4 regions of the Paenibacillus sp. FSL H8-0259 genome follow, and region 4 is predicted to be linked to each of the others. Evidence: riboswitches for the same ligand, from Rfam matches in the RefSeq annotation. Region 4 holds a riboswitch; each other region holds the start of a gene.

Region 1 (7,714 bases), 3.9 Mb from region 4:
ATACATTATTCTGCAATGGCCGGCGCATCCTTCACAGTAGTAGACTCCTTCTTGTATACAGGGCGCGCTCCGCTCTTGGATGATTCACTGCTGGGCATTATTCTGGGCGGTTCCTTCTTGTTCATTGTGACAATTGTGCTTGGCCTGCTCTATAGGGACCGGCAGCATGTGCTCCGCTTTGCAGCATTTAATGAGCAGCGTTATATGGCCTTGTTCGAGCATAGCCCGGATATGGTGCTGTGTATTGATCCGGCCCTTAAGAAGATCATCAGTGCTAATCCTTCCCTGCGGTATACCACCGGATATGGAAGAGAAGAACTGGGGGAATTCAAGAACATCCTGTACAGTGCCCGGGATGAAGCCGCGGTCAAGGAAGCTGTGCGCAATGCCTCCCAAGGGAAGTCCTCCAAGCTGGAGCTGAGGGTTATCACCAGGGACGGCCAGCAGATGATCTGCAGCGTAACGGTGTTTCCATTGCTTCATAATAAGGAACAGCTGGTCTATCTCGTTGCCGAGGATGTCACTGCCTTGATGCAATACCAGCATGAACTGATTCAGGCCCGGGATGCGGCAGAGAGTGCAGCCAGGATGAAAAGCGAGTTTCTGGCGACGATGAGCCATGAAATCCGTACACCGCTGAACGGAATTATCGGCATCAATCAGCTGCTGGCCGAAGAGATCAGCAAGCCCGAGCATCTGGAGCTGCTGAAGCTGCAGAGTACCAGCAGCCAGGCGCTGCTCCATGTAATGAGTGATGTTCTCGATATCTCCCGCCTGGAAGCAGATGGTCTCGTGTTGAACCAGGAGCCGTTTCAGCTGACCGTGCTGCTGCAGGAGTGTATGGATCTGTTTGAAGTAATTACCAGAGATAAGCAATTGTCGTTTGTGCTGTCGGTAGAAGAGGGGCTTCCCGGCAAGTTCGTGGGAGACATTGCGCGGATCCGTCAGATCCTGGTTAATTTAATCGGCAATGCGGTGAAATTCACTCCTTCGGGAGCGGTTACAGTTACTGTTGAGTCCGCCGGCATGAAGGGAGCTTCTCAGACGCTGCAATTCAAAGTGCATGATACAGGCATCGGCATTCCGCCGGATAAGCTGCAGCTGCTGTTCCAATCCTTTTCCCAGGTGGATGCTTCCCACACGCGTAAATATCCGGGTACTGGTCTGGGATTGGCCATTTGCAAGAAGCTGGTGGAGCTTATGCAGGGAGAAATATGGGCGGAACCGGCGCCGGGCGGCGGGACCCAGTTCTTTTTCAGAATTGTACTGCAGTCGCTGGATTCATCGCCGGAGCTGATTTACAACCAAGAAAATGAAGACAGCGGAGTGCCTGCGGCAACAAAAGCTGTATAATGTAGGGTTTGCCAAGGAGAGAACTTTAATTATATAATTTTAAAGTAACTTATCTTTTATCACGACAGTCCTATGGACAGAAAGGAACTCTCTTTGAGCAAACCGAATAAGAACAATGTCGCGCTTCCCCAGATGAGCAAGCAGGAGAAACGCCGGGCAGAGCAGGAACAGCAGAAGCAGAAAACGAGAATTCTGATCGTGAGTACAGTGGCATTAGTCGTAATTATTTTTGTAGGATTATTCATGCTGGCCTCGAAGGACGGCTCAACCACAGGATCTGCTGCGGCTCCCGTTGACTTCAATTACAGTGAAATGGCACGGCTGGGGAAAGAAGATGCTCCAGTCAAAATCGTTGAATTCGGCGATTACAAATGTCCGGCTTGCGCCCAGTTCACCGGGGTGATTAAACCGCAAATCGTTCAGGAGTATGTCAATCAGGATAAAGCAGCCTTTTACTTCGTCAACCTGGCCTTTATTGGTACGGATTCGAGAACAGCCTCACTTGCGGCACTCTCCGTATACCATCAGAATCAAGAGGCTTTCTGGAAATTCTTCGATGCCATCTATGCTAACCAGGGTGAAGAAAAGGTAGAGTGGGCAACACCGGACTTCCTGGTAAGTCTGGCACAGCAATTAGAACTGCCCATTGACTTCGACCTGCTGCGTAAGGATATTGAAGACAAGACCTACGAAAGCGAACTGGAGAGAGATATCCAGCTTGGCACAGACACCGGTGTAACCAATACGCCATCACTGTTTGTCAATGGAGTCAAGGTGAATGAACCTTTTAATATGGAGGAGATTGATGCTCAAATCCAGGTAGCTGCGGAAGCTGTGGCTGCACAATGAATAAATTCTCTGCATTCTGCCGCCGGAATTGTCTCTACTTGGCCTGGTTCGTCTCGGTTGTTGCTGTAGCAGGCAGTCTGTATCTCAGTGAAGTGCTGAAATATGAGCCCTGCAAGCTATGCTGGTTTCAGCGGATATTTATGTACCCGCAGCTGATTTTGCTCGGAATCGCCACTTACCGGGGGGATAAGCGCATTATCCCTTATGTCCTTCCCTTAAGTTTGATTGGCGGAAGCATTTCGATCTATCATTACGCAGAGCAGAAAATTCCGGCACTCAGCAAGGTGCTTCCATGTACAATCGGTGTGCCGTGCAACACGGATTATCTGAATTATTTCGGATTCATCACCATCCCGCTGCTGGCACTCATTGCGTTCGCATTAATCACAATTCTGCTATGGACAGGGCGTAAAGAGGATGCAGCTGAGTAAGAAGCCGTCAGGCAGAATGAAGAGTAACTATTTCCCTTAAATTAAGTGTAAATTATTATGCAGAAACGCTGTAAAATCACGCGATAAAGGGATAATGAAAGAGAATGAAAGATCAAGACATACCGGATCATGGATTTGGTTGTTTTGGTTGTTTTTCATTCTTTTTTCATTTGTTTCAACGCTTTACGGAAGAGGCATTGTAGATTAATATTAGTCCTTGTGAGAAGTTGAATATGCGCTGAATTTTCCGGAAGGAAAAACGGGGGAACCAAACTTGGCCGAGTGCCAACGGGGTGAATCGGAAGCGGGTCAGCAGACTCGAAAACCGTAGGGCTACCACAGCCCGAATCCGCCAGCTAACCTCGTAAGCAATAGTGGGATAATGACCATGCACTCAAGGCATGCGGATCATTTCCGTATGCTTATTTTTGTGCCTGCATTTATGAAATCCACTTATGAAAACAGCGCGCGGTACTGCCGTTTCAACTTAACAAAGAGAGGAACTGTTACTACAATGGTAAGCAAGGTAAAACGACTATTGATCGGGCGTCCGATGAAGTCGAACGAACTCGATCATGAAAAGTTATCCAAGGTGAAAGCACTGGCTGTCCTGTCTTCTGATGCGCTCTCGTCTGTAGCCTACGGAACAGAACAAATCTTAATCGTACTTGTGGCCGCAGGTTTCACAGCTATCTGGTACTCATTGCCAATTGCATTAGCCGTATTGGGCCTGCTGGCCATCTTAATCCTGTCTTATCGGCAGACCATTTTTGCTTATCCGCAAGGCGGGGGCGCCTATATTGTTGCCAAAACCAATCTCGGGGTTCATACCGGCTTGCTTGCCGGCGGCTCTTTGCTGGTGGATTATATTCTTACGGTGGCGGTAAGCGCCTCGGCGGGAACGGATGCGATCACATCAGCGTTCCCGGGTCTTCATAATCATAGTGTACTCATAGCGGTTACTGTCATTCTGCTCTTAACGATTGTCAATCTGCGGGGTGTTACTGAATCTGCTTCATTCATAGCCATTCCGGTATATCTGTTCGTCGTCTCCATCTTTGTACTGATTATCGCGGGAGTCTTCAAGTATGCAACCGGCGGTGCTCATGCCCAGGTTCCTGAGATCGGCTCGGCGGTATCGAACGTCAGTATGTTCCTTCTGCTTAAGGCCTTCAGCTCCGGCTGTTCGGCACTGACCGGGGTAGAAGCGGTCTCCAATGCGATCCCTAACTTCAAAGCACCGGCTGAGAAAAATGCGGCTAAAACGCTGATGCTGATGGGTCTGATTCTCGGGGCTATGTTCACGGGGATTACGCTTTTGGCTTATTGGTACGGTATCATGCCGGACGAGAAAGCAACGGTTGTGTCACAGATTACCGAGTCTACCTTTGGCCGCGGCGGTTTGTACTTCTTCATCCAAGGCATCACCGCAGTAATCTTGTTCCTGGCGGCGAATACAGCGTATTCGGCCTTCCCGCTGCTGGCGTTCATGTTCGCCAAAGACAAATATTTACCCCACGCCTTCATGGTGCGCGGAGACCGGCTGGGATTCTCCAACGGCATTATTTTCCTCGGCGTAATGTCGGCTGTGCTTGTAGCTGCTTTTCACGGAAATACCGAAGGGTTGATTCCATTATACGCCGTTGGGGTATTCATTCCGTTTACCCTTTCACAGCTTGGCATGATGGTCCAGTGGTACAGAACCAAGCCTAAGGGCTGGCAGAGCAAATTCGCTGTGAATACAGTAGGCATGCTCACAACCTTAACCATTACGCTCATCTTCATTATTACTAAATTCTCGAGTGTATGGATGGCCTTCATCTTCCTGCCGCTTGTAATCATCGTGTTCCACCGGATTCACCGCCATTATATGAATATTGCCGATCAGCTGCGTATTTGTCCGGCTACGGATAAACCTTGCATTAAAGGAAGCACAGTGGTTGTACCTGTTGCCGGTGTCACCCGTGCAGTACTGCATTCGATCAGCTATGCGAAGTCATTGACTGAGAATGTAGTGGCTGTATATGTCGGATTCGATGAAGAAGAGATTCACAAAATGGAACAGAAGTGGGAAGAGTGGAACCCTGGAGTGCGCCTGATTGTACTCCGCTCTCGTTACCGCAGCATCATCCGCCCGCTGGTGAAATTCATCGATACGGTGGAGTGGAAAACCGCTTCTACAGACCACATTACTGTACTCATTCCGCAATTTGTTACGAAGCATTGGTGGCAGGCGATTCTGCATAATCAGACCAGCTTGTTTATCCGCTCTTATCTGATGAATCAGAAGGATATCGTTATAGCAACTGTACCGTATCATTTGCACAAATAGACATACCCTTTATATGTAAAACGGCTGTTTCCGCAGGTTGCGGGAATAGCCGTTTTTTGTTATGCGCAGGGTGAGTATAAATGGAATCAGATAATTTAGTTGACATAGAGAATGAGAATCAATATCATCAGTTTATGTGAGGCGAAGGCCGCAATCACCTTTGACCAATAATGAATGTATATACAGGAGGGGTAATTAATGTTTTCGTTCAACCTGCAAAGATCAACAAGCATGAAGCTGGCTATGGCCGGACTCATGACCACGACGTTGTTATTATCCGCATGCGGAAATAACAATGCAGCCAATAACGGGGCTGCGGCAACTACGGCACCTGCAGCAACTGCAGAAGCCACTACTGTACCGGCAGAAACAACAGCTCCAGCGGTAGAGCAAACAGTAACGGATGCCATGGGACATAAAGTCACTGTCCCTGCGAACCCGCAGCGTGTGCTTGCTTCTTATCTGGAAGACTATCTGGTCGCACTTGGCGTGACTCCGGTTGCCCAATGGTCCGTGACAAACGGCACTCAGGATTACCTTGCAGCTGAGCTTAAGGACATTCCAACCATCAGCTATGACCTTCCACTCGAAGCTGTAACCAGCTTCGCACCGGACTTCACTATTGTACAATCGGAAGGTACTGTCCAGAACGGTCTGTATGACCAGCTGAACAAAATTGCACCAACGTATGTACTCGGCGACGAAGTCAGCAAGGACTGGCGCAAATCGCTGCTCAAGATCGGCGAGCTGTTGAACAAAACGCCTGAAGCTGAAGCAGCCATTGCTGCCTATGATCAAAAAGCGGCTGATGCCAAAACAAAAATCTCCGCTGCGATCGGCGATGAGTCCGTTGCCATTCTCTGGCTGGTATCCAAGAACTTCTATATAGTAGATGAAACCCGCAGCAGCGGGGCAGTCCTGTATGGTGATCTTGGCGTGAAGCTTCCGAATCTGGTTACCGAAATTCCTGCTGAGTCCAGAGCAACGTGGAATCCGATATCACTTGAGAAATTGTCTGAGCTGACTGCAGATCATATCATCCTAGTGAACAGTGACGGGGCGGATGCTGCTGAAGTTACGGATGGCGCGATCTGGAAGGGGATTCCGGCTGTTAAGGCGGGGAATGTTCATGAGTTTAGCAGATCAACCAGCTGGCTGTACAGCGGTCCTATAGCTAACTCCAAAACAATTGATGATGCTCTGAGCAGTCTTGTAAAATAAGATGCGTTCAAAATGCCGGTAATCAGCCTCTGCCGGTATAGAGTGTGCAGGTCCTTGTATCCCCGGATACGATGATCTGCACCTTTTTTTAAATGGAGCGATAGATGAGGGCGTTCAGCATAGATTACGCGTTATCTGCTTGTACAAAATTCATATATTTGCGATAATGAGAATGATAATCAATTAGAAGCAAGTAATAATCCTGTTAAGGAGACGGCTTATGGTTTCATCCACACGTTCTAACCTCAATCCTTCTACGGCTGCAGGGGATAAACCCATCAAGTCGCGGCCGGTGGCTGCAGCTACGATACTGCTGCTCGGAATAGCTGTCATCGTCTTCGGACTGATGTTGTCTGTATCGGTAGGAGCAGCAGATATCCGGCTGGCTACTGTATGGGAAGCTGTTGTCCGCTTCAATCCGGAGCTGGCGCAGCATCAGGTCATCCGGGAGCTGCGAATCCCCCGGGCTTTGGCCGGAGCGCTGGTGGGGGCATGTTTTGCTGTTGCCGGCGCGATCATGCAGGGAATGACCCGGAATCCGCTGGCGGATTCGGGGCTGCTGGGACTCAACGCCGGAGCCGGTGTCGGCCTGGCATTGGCTTTCGCCTTTGCGCCTTCGCTGTCTTTCATGTATATCATGATCTACTGCTTCATTGGAGCGGCTGTGGCATCGCTCTTAGTCTTCGGCATCGGTTCGCTGTCCCATAGCGGGCTGACACCGCTACGCCTGACCTTAGCGGGTGCTGCGGTCAGTGCTATGCTGCTGGCGCTCAGCCAAGGCGTCGCCATTCTGTATCACCTCTCCCAGGATATCGCGTTCTGGATGGCAGGCGGGATTGGGGGAGCGAACTGGACACAGCTCAAGATTATGTCCCCCTGGGTTGCAGGTGCGCTTATCGGGTCGCTGGTGCTCTCGCGTTCCATCACGCTGTTAAGCCTGGGAAGGGATGTTGCCGCTGGACTGGGGCAGCGCACACGGCTGGTACAGACCGTAGGGATGATCATTGTGGTCATTCTTGCCGGAGCGGCGGTCTCGACGGTGGGCCCGATTGCTTTTGTCGGATTAATGGTTCCGCATATTACCCGTTATCTGGTGGGGGTGGATTACCGCTGGATCATTCCTTGCTCGGCAGTACTCGGGAGCGTCCTGATCCTCTTTGCCGATATCGCTGCGAGAATGATTAATGCGCCTTATGAAACACCGATAGGTGCCCTGATTGCAGTAATCGGCGTACCGTTCTTCATCTATCTGGCCAGCAAGCGCAAGGGGGAGCTGTAATGAACAGGACCATGTCTGTACCCTCAGTGAAATCGCGCCGCACCAGAGAAGCCGGTATTCTAACGCTGCTTGCTGCACTTATCGTCATTATTTTTATTGTCAGTATGAATACCGGCTTCATGCGCTTATCACCACTTGATGTTCTACATACTTTGCTCGGTGAAGGAACCAAACAGCAGAAGCTGATTCTGTTTGATTTCCGGCTGCCGCGTATAGTGATCTCACTGCTCATCGGGGCGGGTTTCGCAG
Region 2 (7,714 bases), 4.1 Mb from region 4:
CGAATACGGGCTGAAGAATAACAAAGTGCCGAAGGAGGAACGCCAGCGGCTGATTACTGAAATTGCGGAGACCGTTGGACTGACCAGGCATTTGCACAAAAAGCCGGAGTTTCTCTCCGGCGGTGAACGCCAGCGGGTCGCCTTGGCGCGGGCCATGGTGAAGAAGCCTGCCGTGTTCCTGATGGACGAGCCGCTGTCCAATCTGGATGCCAAGCTGAGGCAGCAGATGCGGGCGGAGCTGATCGAGCTGCATAAGAAGCTGGGTGCGACCTTTGTCTACGTAACCCATGACCAGGTGGAGGCGATGAGCATGGGCACCCGGATCGTGCTGATGGATAGCGGGAAGGTCATGCAGGAGGATAACCCGCACAACCTGTATTACGATCCGGCCAACCTGTTCTCCAGCCGTTTCATCGGCACCCCGCCGATGAATATTCTCGCCCTTGACCGCTGCGGGGAAGACATCCATAAGCTGGCTCCGCAGCAGGCCCGGTATCTCGGCTTCCGGCCGGAGAAAGCGAAGTTTACCCTGGAGCCGGGAATGGAGCCGGACAATACCGTTAGCCTGACGGGTACGCTCAGCGGCCGGGAGCTGCTCGGGTCGGAGATTATCTACAAAGTGCAGCTGGAGAACGGGCTGAGCATTTCGGTGAAATGCTTCGACCGTCCGGAACGCGAGCTGGAAGCCGTGAGACTCTACGTGAAGAAAGAGCATCTGGCATTCTTCGACGCACAGGAGCAGCGGGTCCGGGTAGCTGCACAGTCCGGAATCAGCACAGCCGGAAGCACCGGTGATTCGGCATGAAGCGGCTGCGTCCGTCCGTGAAGGTGCTTCCCTATCTGCTGGTTGCTCCGGCAGTGATCATCCTGACGGTATTTTACCTCTATCCGATTCTGTACAACATCTATTTGAGCTTCTTCACCTGGAATATGCGCGGACCGATGAAGTTCGCCGGACTCAGCAACTATGCAGAGCTGTTCAGCGGCCGGGATTTCCTCCATACCCTGCTCAATACGCTGCTGTACATGGGGATGGACGTTGGGCTGGTGATGGTGCTGGCGATGGGGCTGGCGCTTTTTTTACAGAAAAACACGCCGCTGAACCGCTTCATCCAGACGCTGAGCTTCACGCCCAATATCATCTCGCTGGTATCCGTATCGCTGATCTGGATGTGGCTGATGAACACGGATACGGGGCTGTTCAATTACCTGCTGTCTGTGCTGGGAGCAGCGCCGGTGGGCTGGCTGACCGATAAGGATGTGGCGCTGTTCTCGCTGGTGCTGGTCTCGGTCTGGAAATCCGTCGGATTCAATGCGCTGATCATTTGCTCCGCCTTGGGCTCTATTCCGGGTTACCTCTATGAGGCTGCGGCTCTGGACAATGCGTCCAAGCGTTCCGTTTTCTTTCAAATTACGCTGAAGATGATCTCACCGACCTTGTTCTTCCTGATCCTGATGAATATCATCGGCTCCTTCCAGGTGTTCGAGACGATCAATATCATGACGCAGGGCGGTCCGTCCAATGCCACGAACACGCTGATCTTCAGCATTTATAAGCAGAGCTTCGAATATTACCGGGTCGGCTACGCCTCCGCAATGGCGGTCGTGCTGATGGGTATCGTGGGGCTGATTACGATTTTCTACTTCAAAGCACTGAATAAACGGGTTCATTACCGCTAAAGGGGTGAGGAAATGAAGGTTTGGGTCCGGCTGCCGGGCGCAGGACTGCGGATCATTGTATCTGTTCTGCTGATTGTGATCTTCCTGATGCCATTCTATTGGATGATCCTCACCGCGTTCAAGACGCTGGGCGAGGTGCTCCGGATGCCGCCGAAATTCTGGGTGGATTCGCTGCAATGGCAGAATTTTCGGGATGCTTTTACGAGGATTAACTTTCTGCATTATACCCGCAATTCCCTGATCATTACGCTCGGGACGATGCTCGGCCAGCTGGTCGTTGTTGTGCCGGCAGCCTATGCATTCGCAAGATATCAATTCAAGGGTAAAAATGCGCTGTTCGGCATCGTGCTCGCCACCATGATGATTCCGGGCCAGCTGATCTTCCTGCCGATCTTCGTGATGTTTGCGAAGTCCGGACTTCTGAACACTTATGTATCGCTCATCGTGCCCTTCATTGCCAGCGGTACGGCCATCTTCATGCTGCGGCAGACCTTCATGCAGGTGCCGGATTCCCAGCTGGAGGCAGCCCGTCTGGATAATGCCAGTGAGTTCAAAATCATCTGCACGATCATGATGCCTGCCGCTGTGCCCACCTTGTCCACACTCGCGCTGCTGACGTTCATCGGGACGTGGAACAGTTACTTTTTCCCGCTCGTATGGACCACAACAGATGCTGTCCGGACCTTGCCGCTTGGAATTCAGAAGCTTCAGGATGTGGAGGGGCTCAGCCCGCAGATCGTGATGGCCGGGAATATGATGCTGATCGTGCCGATTCTGCTGGTCTTCCTGATTGCACGCAAGCAGATTATCAAAGCGTTCACCTACATGGGAGTGAAGTAGCGGGAATACCCTGCGGCCTTGCATGTTGAATACCAAATACAGCAGTTCATGGAGGAGAAACGAATAATGAAGGTATGGGGAAAAAGAGTAGCTCCGCTGCTCGCCACTGTTGCACTGACCGCCGTTCTTGCAGGCTGTGCCACCACCGAAGCCGAATCCAGTGTAGCGGCCTATGAGAAAGGGGATTCCGTTACCGAGCTGAACTTCTGGACCTCCGCCGTGGAGGATGTAAATCAGAATCTGGTGGACCAGTTCAACGAGACCAAGGGAGCCGAGCTGAATATCCATGTGAATGCTGAATATCAAGGCGATTACTGGGAAATGCAGCAGAAGATCAACGCTGCAGCCATAGCGGGTACGCTGCCGAATGTTTTTATTGATGAAGTGGCGATGACTAAGGGCTTTGCCGACAGTGACATTATTGCCAATCTGGAACCGTTCATGGAAACGGACAAGTTCGACACCTCAGATTTCAAAATCGGCGACCTCGGCAACCTGTATCTGGGCGAGGATCTGTATGCCTTTCCGCATATGCGGAGTGTTCCCGTGATGTATGTAAACAAGACGCTCGCCGCTAAAGAAGGGCTGGATCCGAACGGACCGGCGACCTTTGCCGAACTGGAGGCCTATCTGCAAACCGCTTATGATGCTACCGGCCAGCCGCCGATGTACCTGTTCAACTATGACTTCTGGGTGATGGAGGCGCTGTTGCATTCGTACTCGGATACTAATGTGGTCAATGAGGATGAGACGAAATCCAATATCAACAGTGAAGGCGCAGTGAAGCTGATCTCCTTCATTGAGGATCTGGAATCCAAGGGACTAATCAAAGTACTCGGGGTCACGGACAAGGATGCCTACTATGCCTCCATTGCCAATCCGGGCACAGCGCTGATCTTCTCCAGTGTCGGCGGCTACAAAACGTTTGCCGGCATGGCCGCGGAGAGTGGAATTGATCTCGGCGTATCCATGATTCCTGCCGGAGAAGACGGCAAACGGGGCGTTCCGGTCGGCGGATCGAATACGTATCTGGCGAATACGGGAACGGATAATGAGAAAGCAGCCGCTTTTGAATTCATGAAATGGCTGTCGGATACCGAACAGGCGGCGTATGCTTCTGCCAATACGGGATATCTTCCGACCCGTCTAACCTCCCTGGACACAGACCTGATGAAAGAGACCATTGCCGCCTTCCCAGGCTACAAGGTCGCTTCCGATGAGCTGGAATTCAGCAAAATGCGTCCGATGACCGGTACGTACCATGAGATTGAAGATCTGATGGGCACACGCATCAACGATATCTGGCTGGAGAACCTGCCAATTCAGGACAGCCTGGACACGCTCGCCAAAGAGGTGGATGACATCCTGAACCGCTGATTATAGATGATGTTTAAAGCAAGCAGAGCAGTGAGTCTCCAGTAACGGGAGAATCGCTGCTCTGTTTTTTGGGTTCACTGCGGCTGGTTTCTGCGCGTGTTGGGCAAATTCACCTAAGCTATTCATTCATAGACGAATATGGGCTATACTGAAGTTTCTGTTAATCTATATCCGCAAAAATATATGTAATCGCTGAGTTCCGTAATGGAAGCGGGGAAACCAAGTTTTCTGGGGTGAATCTCGAGGAATCGAGTAGGGCTACTCTTCAAGCCCGAATCCGGCAGCTAACTCCGTAAGCGACATGAGAGGATGCACAGGTAATGCCGTATATTGACGTCAATGGAACTACCCTCTATTACGAGGTGTCGGGCAGTGGTCTGCCCATTGTTTTTATTCATGATTATTCGACTTCACATCATCTGTTCGAGCCTCAGGCGGAGTATTTCAGCAAGCGGGCGAAAGTGATCTTGTTTGACCTAAGAGGGAATGGGCAATCCGGTAAAATGGATGTGGAGATCAGCCGGATTGTAGACACGCAGTGTGAAGATCTGAAGGGATTATTGGATGGACTGTCCGTAGAACGGGCCGTCATCGTAGCTTGTTCCAGCGGTGCTGTGCTTGCCCAGAAATTCGCCTATCTGAATCCTGAACGGGTAATTAATCTGGTGTTGGTGGACAATTACATCCTAGGAGATTGTACGTCCAAAGGCAGCAAAGTGCTGGAGCTCTTTCAAATCTGCGCATGGGCCGCCCATTATCTTCCGGCTGAAATGTTCATCCGTTCTTTGCGCATTACATATAACAAATGGCTGTCTGCGTATCATATTCTGAGAAGAGAGCTTGTCCATGAACGGACAACAGAATTGATTAAACAGCGTCTGGCACTAAGACATACGGACAGCTACGGGTTTGCACTAAGGCTGCAGGTTCCCGTTCTTTGTGTATCAGGCAATCAGAATGAGCGGGTTCTGGAGCAGGTGAGACAAACAGCGGCCAAATATCCGCTCGCCACGCTGGCAATACTGGAAGATGCCATGTATCCCAGCCATTTATGTCAGCCGCAGCACTTCAACCGGCTACTGCTTGATTACCTGAAAGACCAGCAATGCTTCCAGCGGAAAATTTATTAACGGCACCTGTAGAAAATTTTTGACAAGTATAACAGGTACCGTTATAATAAATTCAACAGGTACCGTTACATTGATTGACAGGTACCGTAAATATATCCCTGGGAGGATTCATAATGAATATGAATGCTGAATTGTACGACAAGCTCGCCAAGCTGCAATGGCTGCTGCAGAGACAGCATCTGAAGAACCACGCCGCTGTTGGCCCTATGGCAGATACGTCACGGGGACAAGGCAGGATCATGGCGTTTCTCCGGATGAAGGACGGAATCAGCACCAAGGATTTATCCTATATGCTGGACATTCGTGTATCCTCGCTCAATGAATTGCTGGCCAAACTGGAGAAGGCCGAATATATTACCCGTCAGCCTTCCGAGACAGATAAACGCATCATGCTGATTTATCTGACGCCGAAAGGGCGGGAGGAAGAGGGCCAGGAGGTTGAGGGCGGCAGCATATTTTCAGTCCTGTCTCCAGAAGAACAGGCAGCCTTCGGTGAATACCTGGTCCGCGTCATTACAGCCTTAGAAGAAGAACTAGGAACAGATGCAGACCGTGATGTAATGGCTATGTGGATGGAGGCCGCTAAGGAGCGCATAGGATCAGAGGAATTCGACAAGCTGATGGCCATGCGCGGACAAATGAGCAGAATGTGGGGAAATATGGATGACGGACGCTTTAGCGGAAGATTCCCCGGATTTGGCCGGGAAGGTCAAGGCGGCGGCATGAACGGCTTCGGCTGGCCTTCCAGAGATGGTAGAGACGGCTCGAAGGACAACTCCAGTGATTCGGATGACAAGTAAGTAAAGCATTTCCTATTAGCAGCAGCGGCGCTGTCTTTCCCGAAGAACTGAAGGCAAAGGCAGCGCAATAAAGATTTTACCAAATACAGTCTGAAACTGACGATTAGTCAACACCCGCTCACGAGACCCGTATTGTCATTTGTTACGGGTTTGTTTGGTGCGGCGCAAAGTTCGCAATCAATTTATAGTTAGAATTCTAACTAATATAGAGACTAACATACAGGAAGAAAGTGGTGAACCGCATGGATACAGAAAACCTTCATTACTTTGAGAAGGCACCGGTTGCAAAAGCCGTAGCGCACTTCGCAATACCAATGATGCTTGGAACGTCAATGAGTGTCATCTATTCCATTTTAAATGCCTTTTTCATAGGCACCCTTAATAATACTGCCATGTTAACCGCACTTGCCTTAACCTTACCGTTATTCGCGGTCATTATGGCGCTGGGTAACCTGATTGGTGTCGGCAGCAGCGCCTTCATTTCCCGTTTGCTGGGAGAGAAAAATACGGCTGATGTTAAGCATGTATCTGCATTCGCCTTTTACAGCAGCCTGGTTCTCGGTCTTATCGCGATGGCCGTCGGCCTGCCGCTCATTGATTCTATCGTACATGGCCTGGGGGCAACGCCTGACTCCTTCGGATTTACCAAGGACTACGTCACCATTATGCTTATTGGCTCACCCTTCGTCGTATTGTTCTTCACACTGGAGAGTATTGTCCGCTCGGAGGGAGCCGCGATAACATCTATGATTGGTATGCTGCTTAGTGTGGCCGTGAATATAATTCTCGATGCGCTGGTCATCTTCGTCTTCCACTGGGATGTAATCGGTGTTGCGTCTGCCACGGTCATTTCTAACATGGTTGCGAGTGCTTATTACGCCTATCATATAGGATTTAAGAGTCGATTCTTAACAGTCTCACTGAAACAATTCAAGGCCACTAAGGTCATTCTAAGAAATGTATTCAAAATCGGAGTTCCCGTCTTTGTAATGAGTCTCTTCATGGGTGCCATGTCGCTTATCTTTAACCGTTTTCTGGTTGAGTATGGGGAGCAGGCTATTGCGGGCTTCGGAATTTCCTCACGATTGCTGCAATTTCCCGAGTTAATCCTGATGGGCTTAAGCGAGGGCGTCGTGCCGCTTATTGCCTTCTCTTTTACAGCCAACCGGTTGCGCATGAAGCATACTATTCAATTTACGATTAAAACCATACTGGCGCTAGCTGTCGTGTTCGGCGTTATTGTCTACCTGATCTCTGACCACTTAATCGGGCTGTTCACGAATGACCCGCAATTGATTGAAATGGGCAGCTACATCCTGCATGTGACATTCTTATCCCTGTTCATTACAGGAATGACGACGCTATTTACGGGGATCTTCCAGGCAACAGCACAAGGAACCGCCGCCTTCATTATGTCAGTTATTCAAGGAATTACTCTGATTCCTGTGCTCTACATTGCCAACCGCTTGAACGGATTCCATGGGGTGGTCTGGTCGCTGGTCATTTCCGATGTCGTGGCGTTCCTGGTCGGGGCCATCATGCTGTATGTTCTGCGGAACAAATTACAGCCGGACTTGGTGAGTTTAGCACAGTAGGATCTGGATTCCGCGCTTGATAAGACAGCCAAGGATAGATACTCTAGAGGGAGCCGCAATAATACCGAAGTCTTCAATGAAGGAGCGAGATTCATGAATGTGGTGGAAAAAGTGCCTTCCATAGCAGCTGGTTACCGTCATACTGTCCTGCTTAGGCCGGATGGGGCGGTAATGGCTGTGGGCGACAATAAATATGGTCAATGTGACGTAAGCGGCTGGCAGGATATGGTGGCAATCGCTGCAGCTAATGCCCATACAGGGAATTCACATACCCTCGGACTCAGACCGGACG
Region 3 (7,714 bases), 590 kb from region 4:
GAAAAGGGTATTCAGTATGGCTATCACTGCGATAAAATCCAATACCATAGAAGGCTCAAATAAAAGTGGATATGATGTGGACCCTTTCCTTATGGGAAGAGCGGCTATGACAGTAAGTACGACTAGTATGAATACTTTAAAGGGGGTAACTGCAAATAAATCTGCTATAGCAAAGTACAAACCGTTTACCGTTAAAATTGCTGCGGGTCCTGCCGATCCTAAGAACCGGAACATGACACGAAACATTCATCTTGATTCAATCTTTGCGATTCCGGCTAGTTCATCTAATAAAGATCTTGCTTGGGATTTCGTCAAATTCTATAACGGAGCGGATTTTGCTAAATTTAAGTCCGAGATGCTTTCAGATTATTCCCTGTCACGGATGGATTATAGTAAAGAATACAAAGGATTTAGTATGGAGGCCTTCTATAAATTAAAACCAAACCTGGAAACACCACCATATGTTAATCCAATAGGAGTTCCATTTAACAATGCACAGTATTCACTTATCCTGCAGAGTGAAGTTAAACAGGTAATAAGCAACAAAAAGACACTAGACAAAGCGCTGGCTTCCATTCAAACACAGGTTCAAAAGAGCCTTGATGAGGCTGTGAAAAAGCAAAAAGCGAAGAAATAACCCAGGCCCCATTCTTAGATAGCTTCTATCTGAGAATGGGTTCCTTTTTGTCCGCACTTCTCAGCCTTATTTAAGGAAATGATAAGGATTTCAGTAGCTGGCTTATAAGCTTTCTATTCTATACTTGAGTCCATCCAAGTGAATAACCGTTTGAAATAACAAATGAGTGGAGGCTTTATTTTTGAAGAAAAATATGATACAGAAGATCATGCTTACTAGTTTCAGTGTGATGTTGATCGGTACCTCAGCAGGTCTTGCCACAGGTCAACTGGTTTCCGCAAATTCGAATAGCCAGGCAGATACGAAAGATACTTTAAAAGTATTGTATTGGAACGCTGATGATTTCAATAGGACGTACGGGAACCAGTTCAGTAAGAACTACCCGGATACAGACATCGAAGTCTTTGCACCTACAGGTTCAGGTTCGGTTACAGATTACAATTCGGCGATCCAAAAGTATTCACCGGATCTTGTAATGCTGCCCCCCTATGATTACCAGCAAATGTCTAAAGATAAAAAGCTGGCAGATTTAGAACCGTTAATTGAACGGGATCAGTATGACATGACAACAGTGTACCCTGGCTTGCTTGCTGAATTGAAGGAACAAGGCGGCGGCAAACTTTATGGGTTAAGCCTAAAGGTGGAGTCGTATGCTCTTCTGTATAATGCGGATTTATTTAAAAAGCACCATGTTAAAGCACCAAGTGACGGAATGACGTGGGAAGAAATATTGAAACTTGCTGGTGAATTCCCTACTACAGGAGATAAGAACACCCGAATTTGGGGTCTAAGCTCCTTTGGGTCCAGCAATTTGGTAATGGATATTGCCAGAACAGAAGGATTAACGTATATTGATCCAAATACTCTTAAGGCTACTGCGAATACAGCGTCGTGGAAAAATGCCTATCGCCTGTCTGTCGAGGCTACGAAGTCGGGGGTACTTGACGAAAGAATCACTCTGTCGGGCAAAAGTTACCTGGAAAGCAGCCCGTTCATTATGGGACGATCCGCTATGATAGTAGCCTCTATCAGTCAGCTGCAGTCCTTGCAAGCAGCAAATAGCAATGTAAAGAATTATAAACCGTTTACGCTTGGTATGGCTGCCGGCCCTGCGGATTCTAAGGACCGGAAGTCAACAGGATATGTGTTTGGTTCTGAGATTCTGGCTATTCCAGCAGGTGCATCGAATCTGGATGCCGCTTGGGAGTTCATTAAATATTTCAATGGGGATGACCACGCTAACGAATACTACAAACCTAACAACTCTAATAATAGTATAGGTGCACCTCTGTCCCGCATGGTTAAAGAGTATTCTGGTTACAAGCTGGATGCATTCTATAAATTAAAACCTAACTTCAATTCATCTATTACAAGTTATGCGCTCATGAACAAGTCACCAGATTTGGAATTGGATTTTTGGTCAATACTATCTGAAGAACTGACACAGGTAGTAAACGGGAAGAAAACATTAGACAAAGCTACTGCTGCAATTCAAACACAAACACAAGCTGCTGCTGATAAAGTGGCAAAAGCATAGATGAAAAGGTAATTAACACAATGTGTTTCTGAAATCAGGATCATTTAATCATCAACTTACCAGGTTGGAACACACATTATTACAATTCCCTTCTTTTCTTTCACTAAAGGCGGGCCGAATGTTAGTTTCTAACGGAAGCAACCTGATAGATTTCACGCAAGGGATGCTAACGGGTATAGGCATTGTGAGTATGGTGGTGACCATCATAGCCTTTGGCAGATATCAGAAGCGCAGCCAGTAAACATAGATCAAAGCCCATTCGCCGGGGGAGGCGGGTGGGCTTTTTTTACTTATGCAGACAGTGCGCTTGGAGCGCTATCCTTCCTTTTTACATTTTACAATTAAGAAGTTTATGGAAGGTTTGTTTTTCATATTTTTACCGGGCTCATCTATTTCTGATATCTCGACCAGGCCATAGTTGGCAAAGTCTTGTTGAATGGAGTCAGCATCATAAAAAAACATTTTCACTCGGTCCATGATTTCGAAATAGTCTGTATCCAGTTGGACGCCCTTACCGTACATTGGTGCTTTTTTGGATACCGTTGTAAAGGCCATATATCCTCCCGGCTTCAGCTGATTATAACAATCCTGAATGAACTTCTCCCGCTCACGCTGATCCAATAAGTGAATCAGTGCATAGCAGAAAATACCGTCATAGAGTTTGTTGTCAAATGGCATATCGGTTACCGAGCCGTGGTAAACATTCATATCCAGCCCGCGCTGCCTCGCCAGATCAATCGCTGTTTGCGAAATTTCAATACCAGTAACATCTATACCATTGTCCATAAAAACCTTTGCATTTCTGCCATATCCAATGCCGGGAATCAGGATGTCTTTAACATTCTTTTCAAGGAAAAAATCCTTGGTTAAGATGGCCGAGTCAGAAGGTTCAAATCCCCACATCGTTTGTTTTTCTATGAAGCTTGCTTCCCAGAACTCTGTCATAGCCCGATCTCCTTTAATTACACTAAATAGTTATTACGGACATATTATATCTACGATATAACCAATTTGCAATGTTATTGTTAATCTTCGTATTTTAGCTAAGTGATGATCCGGAGTTGAACAGTGTGGTAGTGAGCTATCTGGATGATTTCATCGCGAAAGTGCACATGTGGTGTTCCGGAGATACCTCAGAAAGTAAGACGATAGATGAAAGGAAGGCTCTGTATGCTGAAATCAGCAAGGAGACGGCAAATATAACAGATTACGAAATTAATGAAATGAATAAAATAAACGCTGATGAATACGAAGTGGTAGTGGACAGGTCCTGGGATAACGGGAGTGATGATACCGCTGTCTATTCAATGATTAAAATGATGGGATATGGAAGGTGGATGACCTGTAGTGATGAAACGGGCTTATAAATAATGCTGTTCTATAGAGTGATCACAAACCACCCTAAACTGGTTAAACCCCCGCAGATAGTGTACCTTAGTAATATTAGTAATTAGGAGTGGTGATTTTTTGTGAAAAAAAGTAGACAAACCCCCGTGCTGGTCGTGGTCTCCATCCTGCTGATCATTATCAGCAGCCTGATCCCGTCGGACAAATCAACCTGGCTGGGAGCACTGCAGACCATCTTGCTGGGCGTCGGGCTGCTCGGATGCTGCATGGCTTTTTGGCGGTTCGCCAAGGGCGGCAAGGGCAAGCGCTGATTTCTGGCACTGGAACAGATAGCATAGCATTAGCAAATGGAGAGCCGTGGCGGATGCTGCGGCTTTTATTAATATGTACGACGTCAGCGGATTTACTCTATGCAGCGCTTGCTACGCGGACTGAGAGGACCTTATTTTGTGAAAAAGCCTGCTTTTTTGCCCGTTGCGGACTCAGGCGCGCTTATATTGTTCGAAGGAGCTCAAAATGAGGCGAAACTGGTTAGTTAAGGTCCTCTGAGTCCGCATGGATCGCTGATTCGACTGATTGGGCGAAATAACGGATCTACAGTCCGCATGGATCGCAGTGGCATGATTGAGTCTATTGTTGCAGGCCTAGCCATCTTCCCTATTATCCCGCCGACGGACGCGGGACAGCTGGCCGCGCAGCAGCCATCTGTTCGCGAATCCCTCTGAGCTGCGCTTTCAGCTCAGGAACGCTTCGCTGCAGGATGAGGCAGATCTCGGGCAGCGGCAGCTGGATGCCGTACCATAAGGCGCTGGCGATCTGATCCTCCCAGGTGAGCAGGGCAGAAGAGCAGCGGCCGCGGTCTTGAGCAACCAGCGAGCATTGCCGGATGCATTCCCTGTAGGCGGCAAGGGAGTAAGCATCTGCTTGGATGCTGCCCTTGAGCCAAGGCTCATAGAGTGCCGCGAATGTAGCAATTGCGGCTTGATCGGCGCGGGCGCCCTTCTCCAGCAGGAGACAGCTTAGCGCATAGATGGTTCCGCTATATTGCTCAATATAGCTGGTGAATCCGGCAGCGGGAACTGCATTGGACGATAATGGGTCTGGCATGTGGACACGTTCCTTCCTGAATGTGGGCGATTTATAGTTTGGATATGTAGTTGATAGGTTTGCCGAAATGCTGATCCGCCGGAATAAGTGCGCAAAAAACCGCAGACAGAGGAGGACCTCTGCTGCGGTTTTGTTACAGGCGTAAGAAGCCTGGGGCAAAATCGTGGCGGATCAAGATCTCTCTCTTTACGCTTACGGGGTTAGCTGTCGGATTCGGACGGTGAGAGTCGCCCTACCTTTTGAGACTGCGTAATTGAAGTCTCCTTCGGATTCACCCCAAGTAGGCCTGCGGCCTGATGGTTCCCCCGTTTTCCGCTTGGCGGAAATTCAGCGTGCATTCACATTATCGCTGGTAACTTTCAACACGAATCATACCCTTTCAGGATTGTCTTTGTAAAAATGGAAAAGAGTGCTTCTGCGCCGGATTTGCAATAAATTGCTGCTTCGCGAGGAATATTGGAGACTAAAACCATATATGTGGCCGATTATCATCCGTTTATCTCGCTCAATCGCCGTTTTTTATTTTTGGGAGGCAGCGGTGAGGGAACTCCGGAAATATTAATGCGTTAGACCGGAAACGCCGTCGATATTGATTTTTTGTGAAATGGCGTATTAGTGAGTAATCGGGAGATAATGAGAGATTGAAGATGAAGTAAGCGTTACCCGTCTGGCAAATAGATTCGTGAATGTGTTATTAGAGTAATTATGGCGGTTTACAATTTGTACCTGAGTTAGAGCCTGATTCTACGAAAAGTGTACCTTTCTAGCCGCACAAACCATACATCCGGGAGGGCCTAATTCCCGCTTCCCGAATGCTTGACTTGGACCCTACTCCAGGGATTATTATTTGAATCTGTAAGGGCAGACGGTCAGTAAATTACCAAGACTGAAAGCCAAACTAAGAAGCTGGATTAAGAAGCTAGATTAGGAAGGAGGCCAGCAGCCAATGGAGCCTGTTTTTACGATCACCGAGGTAGCAGAGCGGACAGGACTCAGCCAGGATACCATCCGCTATTATGAGAAAATCAAGCTCCTGCCCCCGGCAAGCCGCAAGGAGAACGGCCAGCGGGCATACAGCAGGCGTGAGCTGGACCGGGTGCATTTCGTCGCTATTCTCAAAAGAACCCATATGCCACTGCGCACCATTCAAGAATATATCAGGGCTTCAGCGGAAGAGGACTACGAGGAATGCTACAGTGTGCTGGACAGGCATAAAACGTTGATTGAAGAGCAGCTCACGGAACTTACGGCGGCACTGGAGCTTATGAAATACAAGCTGAAGAACTTCCGGGAGCTTAAGGACGGCAGGTTCATCGCGGAAATGGAACAGAGGAGGAACGAGGAATGAATACTGGGTTGAATCAGGACACGAACAAAGAGTTGAATCACGCGAAAGTTAAGCAGCACCCGATTCCTTCGGGGTTTGGGCCGGACACTACGGCAGAGCAAGTAATCCAAGGCCATAATCTGAGCGGTAAAATAGCGGTCGTGACCGGCGGCTACTCCGGCCTGGGCCTGGAGACCACACGTGTCCTGGCTGCCGCGGGGGCCACTGTGATAGTTCCCGTTCGGACACCGGAGAAGGCCCGGCTTGCCCTTGCCGGGATTCCCGGTGTCGAGCTGGAGGCGCTGGATTTGCTGGACCCGGCATCTGTGGATGCCTTCGCGCAGCGGTTCCTGGACTCCGGCCGGCCGCTGCATATGCTGATTCACAGCGCAGGCATCATGGCCTCGCCGCTGGCCCGCGACAGCCGCGGGTACGAAGCGCAGTTCGCGACCAACCATCTGGGGCATTTCCAGCTGGCGGCCCGGCTCTGGCCGGCGCTGGTGCAGGGCGGAGGCGCGCGGGTAGTCTCCGTATCTTCACGCGGCCATCGCATTGCCGGTGTTGATTTCGCAGACGTGAATTTTGAGCGTAGAGCCTATGAGAAATGGACAGCCTACGGCCAGTCGAAGTCCGCCAATGTGCTGTTCGCCCTTGAACTGGACAAACGCGGGCAAGCACATGGTGTCCGGGCATTCTCCGTGCATCCCGGCAGCATCCTGACCGATCTGGCCCGGCATCTGTCGGATGACGAGCTGCGCGGCATGGGGGCGCTGGATGAAGCGGGCAACCGCATTCCGGCCGGGCGTACAAGTCATATGAAGACGGTCCAGCAGGGAGCCGCGACCAGTGTCTGGTGCGCGGTGAGTCCGCTGCTCGACGGCAAGGGCGGCGTGTATTGCGAGGATGCTGACATCGCTCCTGTAGCGGAGTCCGGGGATTCGCACCAGCCTGGGGTGCAGGACTGGGCGATTGATCCGGGCAACGCTCTGACGCTGTGGGAGCTGAGTGAAGCTATGACGGGGGTTACATTCCCGACCTGACAGATCTGAACGACAAAAATGGTGCCGGCCCTGTAAAGAGGGCGGCACCATTTTGCATAACTGACTGAATCCTTACTGTACCGCTGCCTCAATAAGCTCCTGAAGCTCAGGAAGATTGAAGCCCTTGACAGCCCGGTCTCCGGATACGGTGACTGGAACACCCATGAAGCCCAGCTTCTCGACTTCTTCCTGATAGACGGTACTGGTCATCACATCTCTGACTTCGAAGGGAATGCCCTTGCTCTCAAGCAGCTGCTTCACCTGATTGCAGTCGCTGCAGCCGGATGTGGAATAGATGATTACGTTCTGGCTCATTGCTCCACAGCTTCCTTGATGGCGCCACGGGTGATTTTCCAGTGGGAAGTGTTCCAGCGGACCTCACCATCCTCCAGCAGGAAAATCTGCGGCGATTCATGCTTAATCCCGAAATCCTCGGCAATCTGATTGGAGACCGGACGGTCTTCGATGACATGTACAATGGCGGCAGGCGTGTCAGAATTCTGTGTATAGGCCTGGAACTCCTCATTTGCTTTGGCACTGATCGGGCAGGTGGTGCTGTGCTTGAAGAGCAATTTTTTGCCGGGTTGCCCTACGTATTGTTGCAGTTCATCCAGTGTATGGATTTGTTGAATAGACATCAGAGGATCACCTTCCTGGAATAGAATTTAGAAAGCATCTTGTCAACAATTGTGTTGTTAACAACTATTATTCTTGATTGT
Region 4 (7,714 bases):
GAGGAAGGCTGGAATCTGCATCAGTACCATGGCACATCTGAGTTCTACAGTGACTTCGGTATTTACAATGTAACCATCTCCGTCCCGTCCGATTACAAGGTTGCCGCCACCGGATTTCCGGTGAAGAACGCGCGGCTGGTACAGGACCGCAAAATCTATCAGTTCTACGCAGATGATGTTCATGACTTCGCCTGGGCGGCATCGCCGGATTTTGTGGTTGCCGAGAAGGCCTTCTCCGCGCCGCAGGTGCCCGGAGTAAAGATCAAGCTCTATCTGGACCCGCTGCATAAGGATCTTCAGGAGCGCTACTTCCAGGCCGCAGAGGCTGCCCTGACCGCCTTCAGCAAATGGTATGGCCCGTATCCTTACTCCACCTTATCCATTGTAGTCCCGCCTGAATCTGGCAATGGGGCCGGGGGGATGGAATATCCGACGCTGATCACTGCCTTCGGTGCTGCCGAGGCATCGCCCGGCACTTCGCTTGAACGGACCGTGATCCATGAGATCGGTCACCAGTATTTCTATGGCATGGTCGCCAGCAATGAATTCGAGGAGGCGTGGCTGGACGAGAGCTTCACCTCATATGCCGAAGACCGGCTGATGGAGCAGGAATATGGCGTTGCCTCAAGCCTCCCGCTGCAGTCCAGTCTGGTCTCCTCCTCACAGCCGCTCAATCTGGAGACCTGGAAATACACCGGAGATGATGCCTACACGCGCAATGTCTATATCCGGGGCAAGCTGGTGCTCCGTGACATCGAACGGTTAGCAGGAGCCAAGAACATGGATGCCATTCTCGCTGCCTATGCCCGTAAATACCGCTTCAAGCATCCCTCGACCGCTGACTTCCAGAAGATTGTGGAGAAAGTGACCAAGCAATCCTGGCAGACTTATTTTGACCAGTACGTCTACAGCGGCGGAGCCCCTGATTTTGCAGTAGACGACATCAGGCTCACAGCTAAACGGGACGGCGGCAACGGAGCAGGCATTCAATATGATGCTGTAGTTGAGGTAAGTAACAAGGGCAGCCATTATGGGGATGTCCCTGTAAAATTTATTTTCTCGGACGGGTACTCGGTTCAGCAATACTGGAACGGCGAAGGGAAGACAACATCGTTTGAATTATCGTATAAAGCACCTCTGGTCTCCGCCGAGATTGATCCGGGACATTCCATACTGCTGGAGAGCAAGCATCTCAATAATTTCAGAATGGCGGAGCTTGAGCACAATACTCTTTCCCGCTGGACGCTCAGTGCGACGACACTGCTTGAAACCCTGCTCGGAACTCTTGTCTGGTGAGGTGAAGGATTGTGAAAATTTCGATAACCCGCGGTTGGCACAGCATGAAAGAGCAATTTTATATCCTGATTCTGCTATTTATCTACCGGCTGTTCTGGGGCTACTTCATGTACAAATTCATTAAAAGCGCCGTCGTTCCGGTACTGCTGCGCTATCCGGATGCGAATGCCGGCGGCAGTAGCATAGGCAGGCTGCTGTATTATATTGAGGGGCAGGCTGCGTTGCACACGGACCCGGACGTCCGGCAATGGCTATGGCTGCTCTTGGCACTGACTGTGTTGCGGCTGCTGCTCTCCCCCTTTATCCGGGCGGGCCTGCTGCACGAGCTTCACCAGGAACGTGCCGGGGAGCGCGGACTGTTCTTTTTTCCCGGGATGAAGCGTTATGGTCTGCCTGTACTGCTGTTCAGTCTCGTTGAATGGGCGCTGGCCCTTCTGCCGCTCTATTGGCTGTTGCCGAAGATGTACCGTCTGCTTCTGAACGGCATTCTCGATTATCCGCTGCTGCTGACGCTCGTGCCTTATGTGCTGGGCTGGCTCGTCTACCTCTTCCTTATCCGCAAGCTGCTGCTGTATATGCAGTTCGGTTATACCGCCGGCACGGGCATGTTCACTTCGCTGCTGATCTGTCTGAAGGTGCTTCTCCACTCCATCGGGATATCCGTCATTATAGGCGCAGGAAGTCTGCTGACGCTGATCCTCTGCAGCGCTGCAGCGCTCTTCTGCCCCGGCCTCCCGGCCCTGCTCCTGCGCCAGGCAGCTCCACTGCCGTCCACCCTATTCAAAATGTGGGGCATAGCCGCGCAGTATCATCTCTGGTCCAGTAAATCATTCCCACAATAATCGGCCGCCAAAACGGCATACTAAAAGAGTCATCGCCCCTCTGGTGAGGTGCATGACTCTTTTTTGTTTACAGCTGCGACAAGTTGATTTGCAAAACTGTAAATCCTCTGGTACAATGATGCCTGTACTACTAGTAACAAATTTGTAATCTTTCAAATGGAATTAAGCAGCTATGTAACCGAAGCCTTTAACCTTATGTCGATATGTCACTATTCTGGTGCACAAAACGCCGAATTCCCTGCACCGGGGAGTGGGGGAACCATATTTTGGGTGAATTGATCTCGCTTTAGAGGGGTCATAGGGGAACCTTCTACCGAATCCTTAAGCTAACCTCGCAGGCCTTGGAAGGAGTACATCTTTTGAGAAGTCAGAACTTTAAGAAGAAATGCACCGCAGCAGCGCTGGGTCTTGTGATGGTATTCACACTTGGGGCAGGCAGCGCTTTCGCAGATTCCAAAATGGATACTGTGATCTCAAAAACCATTGGAACGTCATATAAAACCGGGGGCACCAGCACCAGCGGCTTTGATTGTTCCGGATTCACCAAATACGTATTCAAGAGTATCGGCCTTACCCTGCCGCGCACCTCTAAGGCACAGTACAGCGTTGGAACAGCCGTATCCAAGAGTAATTTGCGTTCCGGTGATTTGGTATTCTTCAATACCCTGGGCAACGGAGTTTCCCATGTCGGTATTTATGTCGGCAATGGCAAATTCGCACAATCCTCCACTTCGCGTGGTGTAACCATCAGTTCGCTGAGTCAGGCATACTGGGCCAACCGCTACGTTGGCGCTAAAAGAGTGATGAGCACAACAGCCTACCAAGCTGTCGCTTACGATTGAACCCTTGAACATTTCCTCGAATATTCGTACCTCTAACAACTAAATGTAACTTATACGAGCCCGGTTTTGATTATTGCCGTAATCATTTCCGGGTTTTTCCTTTTCCTTATTCTACCTTTTACACTCATCTGCAGGCCCTGAAACACCTTTTTATCCCAAATCCAAAGAAAAATTCATCAATAGCTCACCTGCTGCGTAAATATGAGTCTTTCTATGCAGCTATAACTCTAAAAAACGCAAAAAAAATGCATTAATATGTTATAAGTGATTGCCAAGCGCCCTAGTCTTTGCTACAATTATCGCAGTGAGCTTTTAGTAACATTTTTGTAATTATTGAATCGCTTTTAACAAAGGTTTTGTCATGTATTGAATAACAGCTAATCCTAATCAACAGTCGTGCCGAGTTCCCTAAAGATTTAGGGAAACGGGGGAACCAACTTTGGGTGAATTGACCTCCTATTCTAAGAGGGGTCATAGGGGACCTTCAACCGAACCCTTAAGCTAACCTCGTAGGCATTTGGAAGGGGTATTTACTTTTGAAGAAGAAGCTAGCAGCCGCAGTACTAAGCTTTTCCATCATCTTCACCATTGGAGCAGGAAGCGCTTTCGCGGATTCCAAAATGGATAAAGTTATCGACAAAGCCATCGGGACCAAATACGTATCCGGCGGTGTATCCACGAACGGTTTTGATTGCTCCGGATTTACAATGTATGTTTTTGATAAGATCGGAATTAACCTGCCCCACCAATCCGGCTCCCAATATGAGATGGGCACTGCTGTATCCCGCGATGAAATGAGACCGGGCGATCTTGTATTTTTCAATACAAGCGGCAAAGGCATTTCTCATGTCGGTATTTATGTTGGTGACGGTGAGTTCGCACATGCTTCTTCCTCGCGTGGTGTAACCATCAGTTCGCTGAGTGACAGCTACTACGTCAACCGCTACGTTGGCGCCAAACGGATTATGAGTACAGATGCTTACAAGACTGTGGCTGCGGATTCCGAAGAGAATGACGATGTGCAATAATTTGTCCTAAATATAAGCGCTTTTCCAGGATTTTTGCCGAAATCTTGGAGGAGGGCTTATTTTTTTGTCTATAAAATTACTTACCCCGCTCTATATTTGTAAAACACCAATTTCGCTCTTTCATAAAATATTTATTGGCGTTTGTCAAGTTCCGGTCTTTCTGCAAGGTTTTTGCGTCGAATCCGGCTCGTTTTGTATATAATATTTATAGAATGAAGTAATGTTCCATTGAAAGGAGGCCTCCGCTTATGATAAGTTCCCCGGTAACTTTTTATGTTGTTCCTATGGAGTCGCGGCATGCTGCTGAGATCTGTGAGTGGAACTACAGGCCCCCGTATAATATTTACGGCTGGATGCCCTGGGAGCAGATGCAGGCGCTCGGTGTTGAATTCGGTGATCCGCAGCTGCGCAGCGAGCAATACGTTTCCGTTGTGAATGGACAGGGAATCCTGTGCGGCTTCGCCCAGCTGTTCCCTATGGAGGGTGTAGTCCGGCTTGGAATCGGCATGCGGCCCGATCTGTGCGGTCATGGCATGGGACATCTGTTCATGAAGGCCATCGTTCAGGCGGCTTTGCAGCGTTATCCGGAACGGGAGATCGATTTGGAGGTACTGACCTGGAATCAGCGGGCCATCCGTGCTTACCAGAAATGCGGATTTACCATAACGGATACTTATGAACGCAGAACCCCAACTGGCGATAAGCCATTTTATTGTATGGTCTATGAGAAATAGCATTCCACTTCTGTATGTTTGCAATTTTCCCAGGAGTTTCGTTCATTTTTTTGACACAAATACTATGATAACGCTTCACCATCCGGTATAATGAAGGAAGCAGCTTACATGGAGGGACGGATGCAGATGCAGAAATGGATCATGAGCGGTTTGTTTTTTGCCGCCTGTGCCTTTGCCGTGGTCTTAATGTTTACCCTGCCCGGCAAAGCCGAGGTGGCTGAAGAGAACAAACCTACAATGCCTGAGGTTGTGCTGGACGCAGCCGGCGCGGAGGCCCTGGTGAAAGCCAACTGCATCACCTGCCACGGGGATCAGCTTCAGGGCGGTGTAGGGCCGAACCTGCAGCAGGAGGGCGCACAGCATGACGCGGCGCAGATTTACAGCATTGTGACCAAAGGCCGCGGGCAGATGCCTTCCTTCAAAGACAAACTAGCCCCTGAGGAAATTGCAAATGTCGCGTTATGGCTGGCCGAGAAGAAATAATAACATGCCCAAAGCAAAATGCCCGCTGCAAAGGATACCCTGGTATCCCTGCACGGGCATTTTTATGGATCAGGCGGTACTGTCATTTCCATAAGGATCCTGTCCTCTAACGGTTTTTCTCAAAAGCCTCGTTAATTTCATTAGCCTGGCGTATATCCAGCTTCTCCACATCTGCAGGCAGACGCAGGATAACGGTCTTGTAGTCAATGGTGATATGCGGGTGATGGTCGAACGCTTCCGAAATCGCAGCAACCTCATCCACAAAAGCAATTCCCTTCATATATTCATTGAACATATATTTGCGCACCATAATATCCTCTTCCAGTTTCCAGCCTTCCAGCTTGCCGATCTGCTCCCGCAGTTCTTCCTCTGTAAATGGCAATTTGTTTCCTCCCTTGCTTAATTAGCTATATCACAGCAGTCCTGTCTTTCAAATAAAACATCCCTCAGCTTCTTAAAGTCCAAGGGATGTGCCGGGCCAAAGATTTTTTTCGATTTAATGTATTCTTAAATCCCGGCGAATAGTACTTCTCATCCCAATTTTAACATGGGCTGATGCCTGGGACAAACTCCGGCTCCGCAGCTGCTTCCGGTCTACACCAGAACCACCGATGCCAAATCCTCGTCGCCGAGCAGAATATTGATGCGGTGCGTTTCTTTATCGTACATTACAACCCCGCTTCCGACCTTAATCACCGGCTCATTGCCCAGTGCGTAGAACAGATCCTCCGCAAGCGCCTCCCAGACCTCCAGCTTCGACTCCTCCGGCAGGTTCTCCCACTCCTCAGGCTCCATTTCGAAAAAAATATACCCGTCGGAAATCCGTCCGACTGCGCCTGTCAGTTCAACCAGAATTTCACTGTAATCTCTGCCATGCTTAACTCCCACGTCAATCACTCCGTTTTCTTCGCTGATGAATAATAACTTACCTTATCCATTATAGCCGAAAAAATCACTTCACAAAAAAGGGAATGCTGTCGATAAATAAGAATATACGTGATTTGGTTACGTGCAGAGTGTCCTCCCGCGGTTCAAGGATGATAAACGCGGTATAGTCGGATCACTTCTTAATTCTCATGGACGAGGTGCATAAATGGAAATTTCAACAATACTAGGACTGGTTTTTGGTCTGATCGCAGTAGTCTGGGGGATGGTACTCAAGCATGCTCCGCTTGAAAGCTTGAACAATCCCGCCGCCTATGTAATTATCTTTCTTGGTACGGCCGCCTCAATCTTCATGGCCTTTCCCATGTCGGAAGTCAAGAATTTCCCTAAGCTGCTGAAGATCCTATTTGTGAAGAAAAAGATGGTCGGCAAGCCCGAACTGATTACAATGTTCATGGAATGGGCATCCATCACCCGCCGTGAAGGACTGCTTGCATTGGAATCGAATGTCGATGAAATCGAAGATAATTTCCTTAGAAACGGTATGCGGATGATTATCGACGGCAATGACCAGGAATTTGTCCGCGATGTATTAATGGAAGATATTCACGCTACAGAAGATAGACATAAAGCCGGCGCCTTAATCTTCTCCCAGGCCGGGATGTACGCACCTACACTGGGGGTACTCGGGGCTGTTATCGGGCTGATTGCCGCCTTGGGGGATATGAGCAATATGGATGTCCTGGCCCACGCGATTGCCGGAGCCTTCATCGCTACTCTGCTGGGGATATTCACCGGTTATGTAATGTGGCACCCTATGGCCAACAAGTTAAAACGAATTTCCAAACGCGAGATTGAAGTCCGCCTGATGATGGTAGAAGGTCTGTTGTCTATCCAGTCGGGGGTCTCCACCATTGCTATCAATCAGAAGCTTTCCGTCTTCCTTACTCCGTCCGAACGGGCCAAGCTGAGTGAGAAGGAGGGCGCCTCGAATGAGCAAAAAGACTAGGCATGAGGAGCACGAAGAGCATGCCGATGAATCCTGGCTACTGCCCTATTCCGATCTGATGACCCTGCTGGTTGCTCTATTCCTGGTTATGTATGCCATGAGTGCTACGGACGCCCAGAAGTTTGAGCAAATGGCCCAGGCGTTCAATTCAGCGCTCAGCGGCGGTGGCGGCGTACTGGAATTCCGCTCGGATTCACCTACGAGTACTCAACTTGACCAAGGCAATAAGGATAAAATGAATAGTGTTATAGATAAAAATACAGGCACCGCCGAGATCTCCAAACTTCGTGCCAAAGAACAGGAGGATCTGGAGAAGCTTAAGGAGCAATTCGATCAGTACATCAAGAATAACGGAATGACTGATCTGCTCAGTACGAAGCTGAATCAGTCCCAGTTAATGATTACGATCAGCGACAACGCCTTATTTGCTTCGGGACAGGCTATGGTCAAGGATGACTCCCGTCAGCTGGCCAAGTCAATCTCGACGATGCTGCAGCAGTTTCCCGATTATGATATATTAGTGCAGGGACATACGGATAATATTCCTATCTCCAATAGCAGCTACTCCTCCAACTGGGATCTTAGCGTGGCCCGT

What was found. Region 4 has a riboswitch for cyclic di-AMP ahead of NSU01_RS00495 (C40 family peptidase). Riboswitches for the same ligand answer to the same signal wherever they lie in the genome.
Region 1: linked by a shared signal. The riboswitch ahead of NSU01_RS18745 (APC family permease) and the one ahead of NSU01_RS00495 (C40 family peptidase) in region 4 are both predicted to bind cyclic di-AMP.
Region 2: linked by a shared signal. The riboswitch ahead of NSU01_RS17695 (alpha/beta hydrolase) and the one ahead of NSU01_RS00495 (C40 family peptidase) in region 4 are both predicted to bind cyclic di-AMP.
Region 3: linked by a shared signal. The riboswitch ahead of NSU01_RS02995 (hypothetical protein) and the one ahead of NSU01_RS00495 (C40 family peptidase) in region 4 are both predicted to bind cyclic di-AMP.

The regions. Positions count from the first base shown of each region.
Region 1 covers NZ_CP150147.1:4,438,218-4,445,931, reverse strand. Annotated here, with positions in the region: gene NSU01_RS18760 (ATP-binding protein) at 1-1,353, shown strand, start outside; gene NSU01_RS18755 (DsbA family protein) at 1,447-2,202, shown strand; gene NSU01_RS18750 (disulfide oxidoreductase) at 2,199-2,633, shown strand; cyclic di-AMP (ydaO/yuaA leader) riboswitch at 2,860-3,019, shown strand; gene NSU01_RS18745 (APC family permease) at 3,148-4,965, shown strand; gene NSU01_RS18740 (iron-hydroxamate ABC transporter substrate-binding protein) at 5,164-6,186, shown strand; gene NSU01_RS18735 (iron ABC transporter permease) at 6,407-7,465, shown strand; gene NSU01_RS18730 (iron ABC transporter permease) at 7,465-7,714, shown strand, end outside.
Region 2 covers NZ_CP150147.1:4,159,493-4,167,206, forward strand. Annotated here, with positions in the region: gene NSU01_RS17675 (ABC transporter ATP-binding protein) at 1-805, shown strand, start outside; gene NSU01_RS17680 (sugar ABC transporter permease) at 802-1,680, shown strand; gene NSU01_RS17685 (carbohydrate ABC transporter permease) at 1,693-2,520, shown strand; gene NSU01_RS17690 (extracellular solute-binding protein) at 2,587-3,897, shown strand; cyclic di-AMP (ydaO/yuaA leader) riboswitch at 4,078-4,210, shown strand; gene NSU01_RS17695 (alpha/beta hydrolase) at 4,218-5,027, shown strand; gene NSU01_RS17700 (MarR family transcriptional regulator) at 5,141-5,827, shown strand; gene NSU01_RS17705 (MATE family efflux transporter) at 6,070-7,422, shown strand; gene NSU01_RS17710 (chromosome condensation regulator) at 7,516-7,714, shown strand, end outside.
Region 3 covers NZ_CP150147.1:692,471-700,184, forward strand. Annotated here, with positions in the region: gene NSU01_RS02965 (extracellular solute-binding protein) at 1-637, shown strand, start outside; gene NSU01_RS02970 (extracellular solute-binding protein) at 819-2,174, shown strand; gene NSU01_RS02975 (hypothetical protein) at 2,293-2,415, shown strand; gene NSU01_RS02980 (class I SAM-dependent methyltransferase) at 2,490-3,119, opposite strand; gene NSU01_RS02985 (hypothetical protein) at 3,245-3,541, shown strand; gene NSU01_RS02990 (hypothetical protein) at 3,644-3,832, shown strand; gene NSU01_RS02995 (hypothetical protein) at 4,182-4,628, opposite strand; cyclic di-AMP (ydaO/yuaA leader) riboswitch at 4,802-4,971, opposite strand; gene NSU01_RS03000 (MerR family transcriptional regulator) at 5,575-5,976, shown strand; gene NSU01_RS03005 (oxidoreductase) at 5,973-6,995, shown strand; gene NSU01_RS03010 (glutaredoxin family protein) at 7,068-7,310, opposite strand; gene ytxJ (bacillithiol system redox-active protein YtxJ) at 7,307-7,633, opposite strand.
Region 4 covers NZ_CP150147.1:97,794-105,507, reverse strand. Annotated here, with positions in the region: gene NSU01_RS00505 (M1 family metallopeptidase) at 1-1,296, shown strand, start outside; gene NSU01_RS00500 (hypothetical protein) at 1,341-2,138, shown strand; cyclic di-AMP (ydaO/yuaA leader) riboswitch at 2,356-2,494, shown strand; gene NSU01_RS00495 (C40 family peptidase) at 2,552-2,980, shown strand; cyclic di-AMP (ydaO/yuaA leader) riboswitch at 3,368-3,511, shown strand; gene NSU01_RS00490 (C40 family peptidase) at 3,517-4,008, shown strand; gene NSU01_RS00485 (GNAT family protein) at 4,257-4,742, shown strand; gene NSU01_RS00480 (cytochrome c) at 4,869-5,225, shown strand; gene NSU01_RS00475 (4a-hydroxytetrahydrobiopterin dehydratase) at 5,332-5,607, opposite strand; gene NSU01_RS00470 (hypothetical protein) at 5,820-6,113, opposite strand; gene motA (flagellar motor stator protein MotA) at 6,319-7,119, shown strand; gene motB (flagellar motor protein MotB) at 7,103-7,714, shown strand, end outside.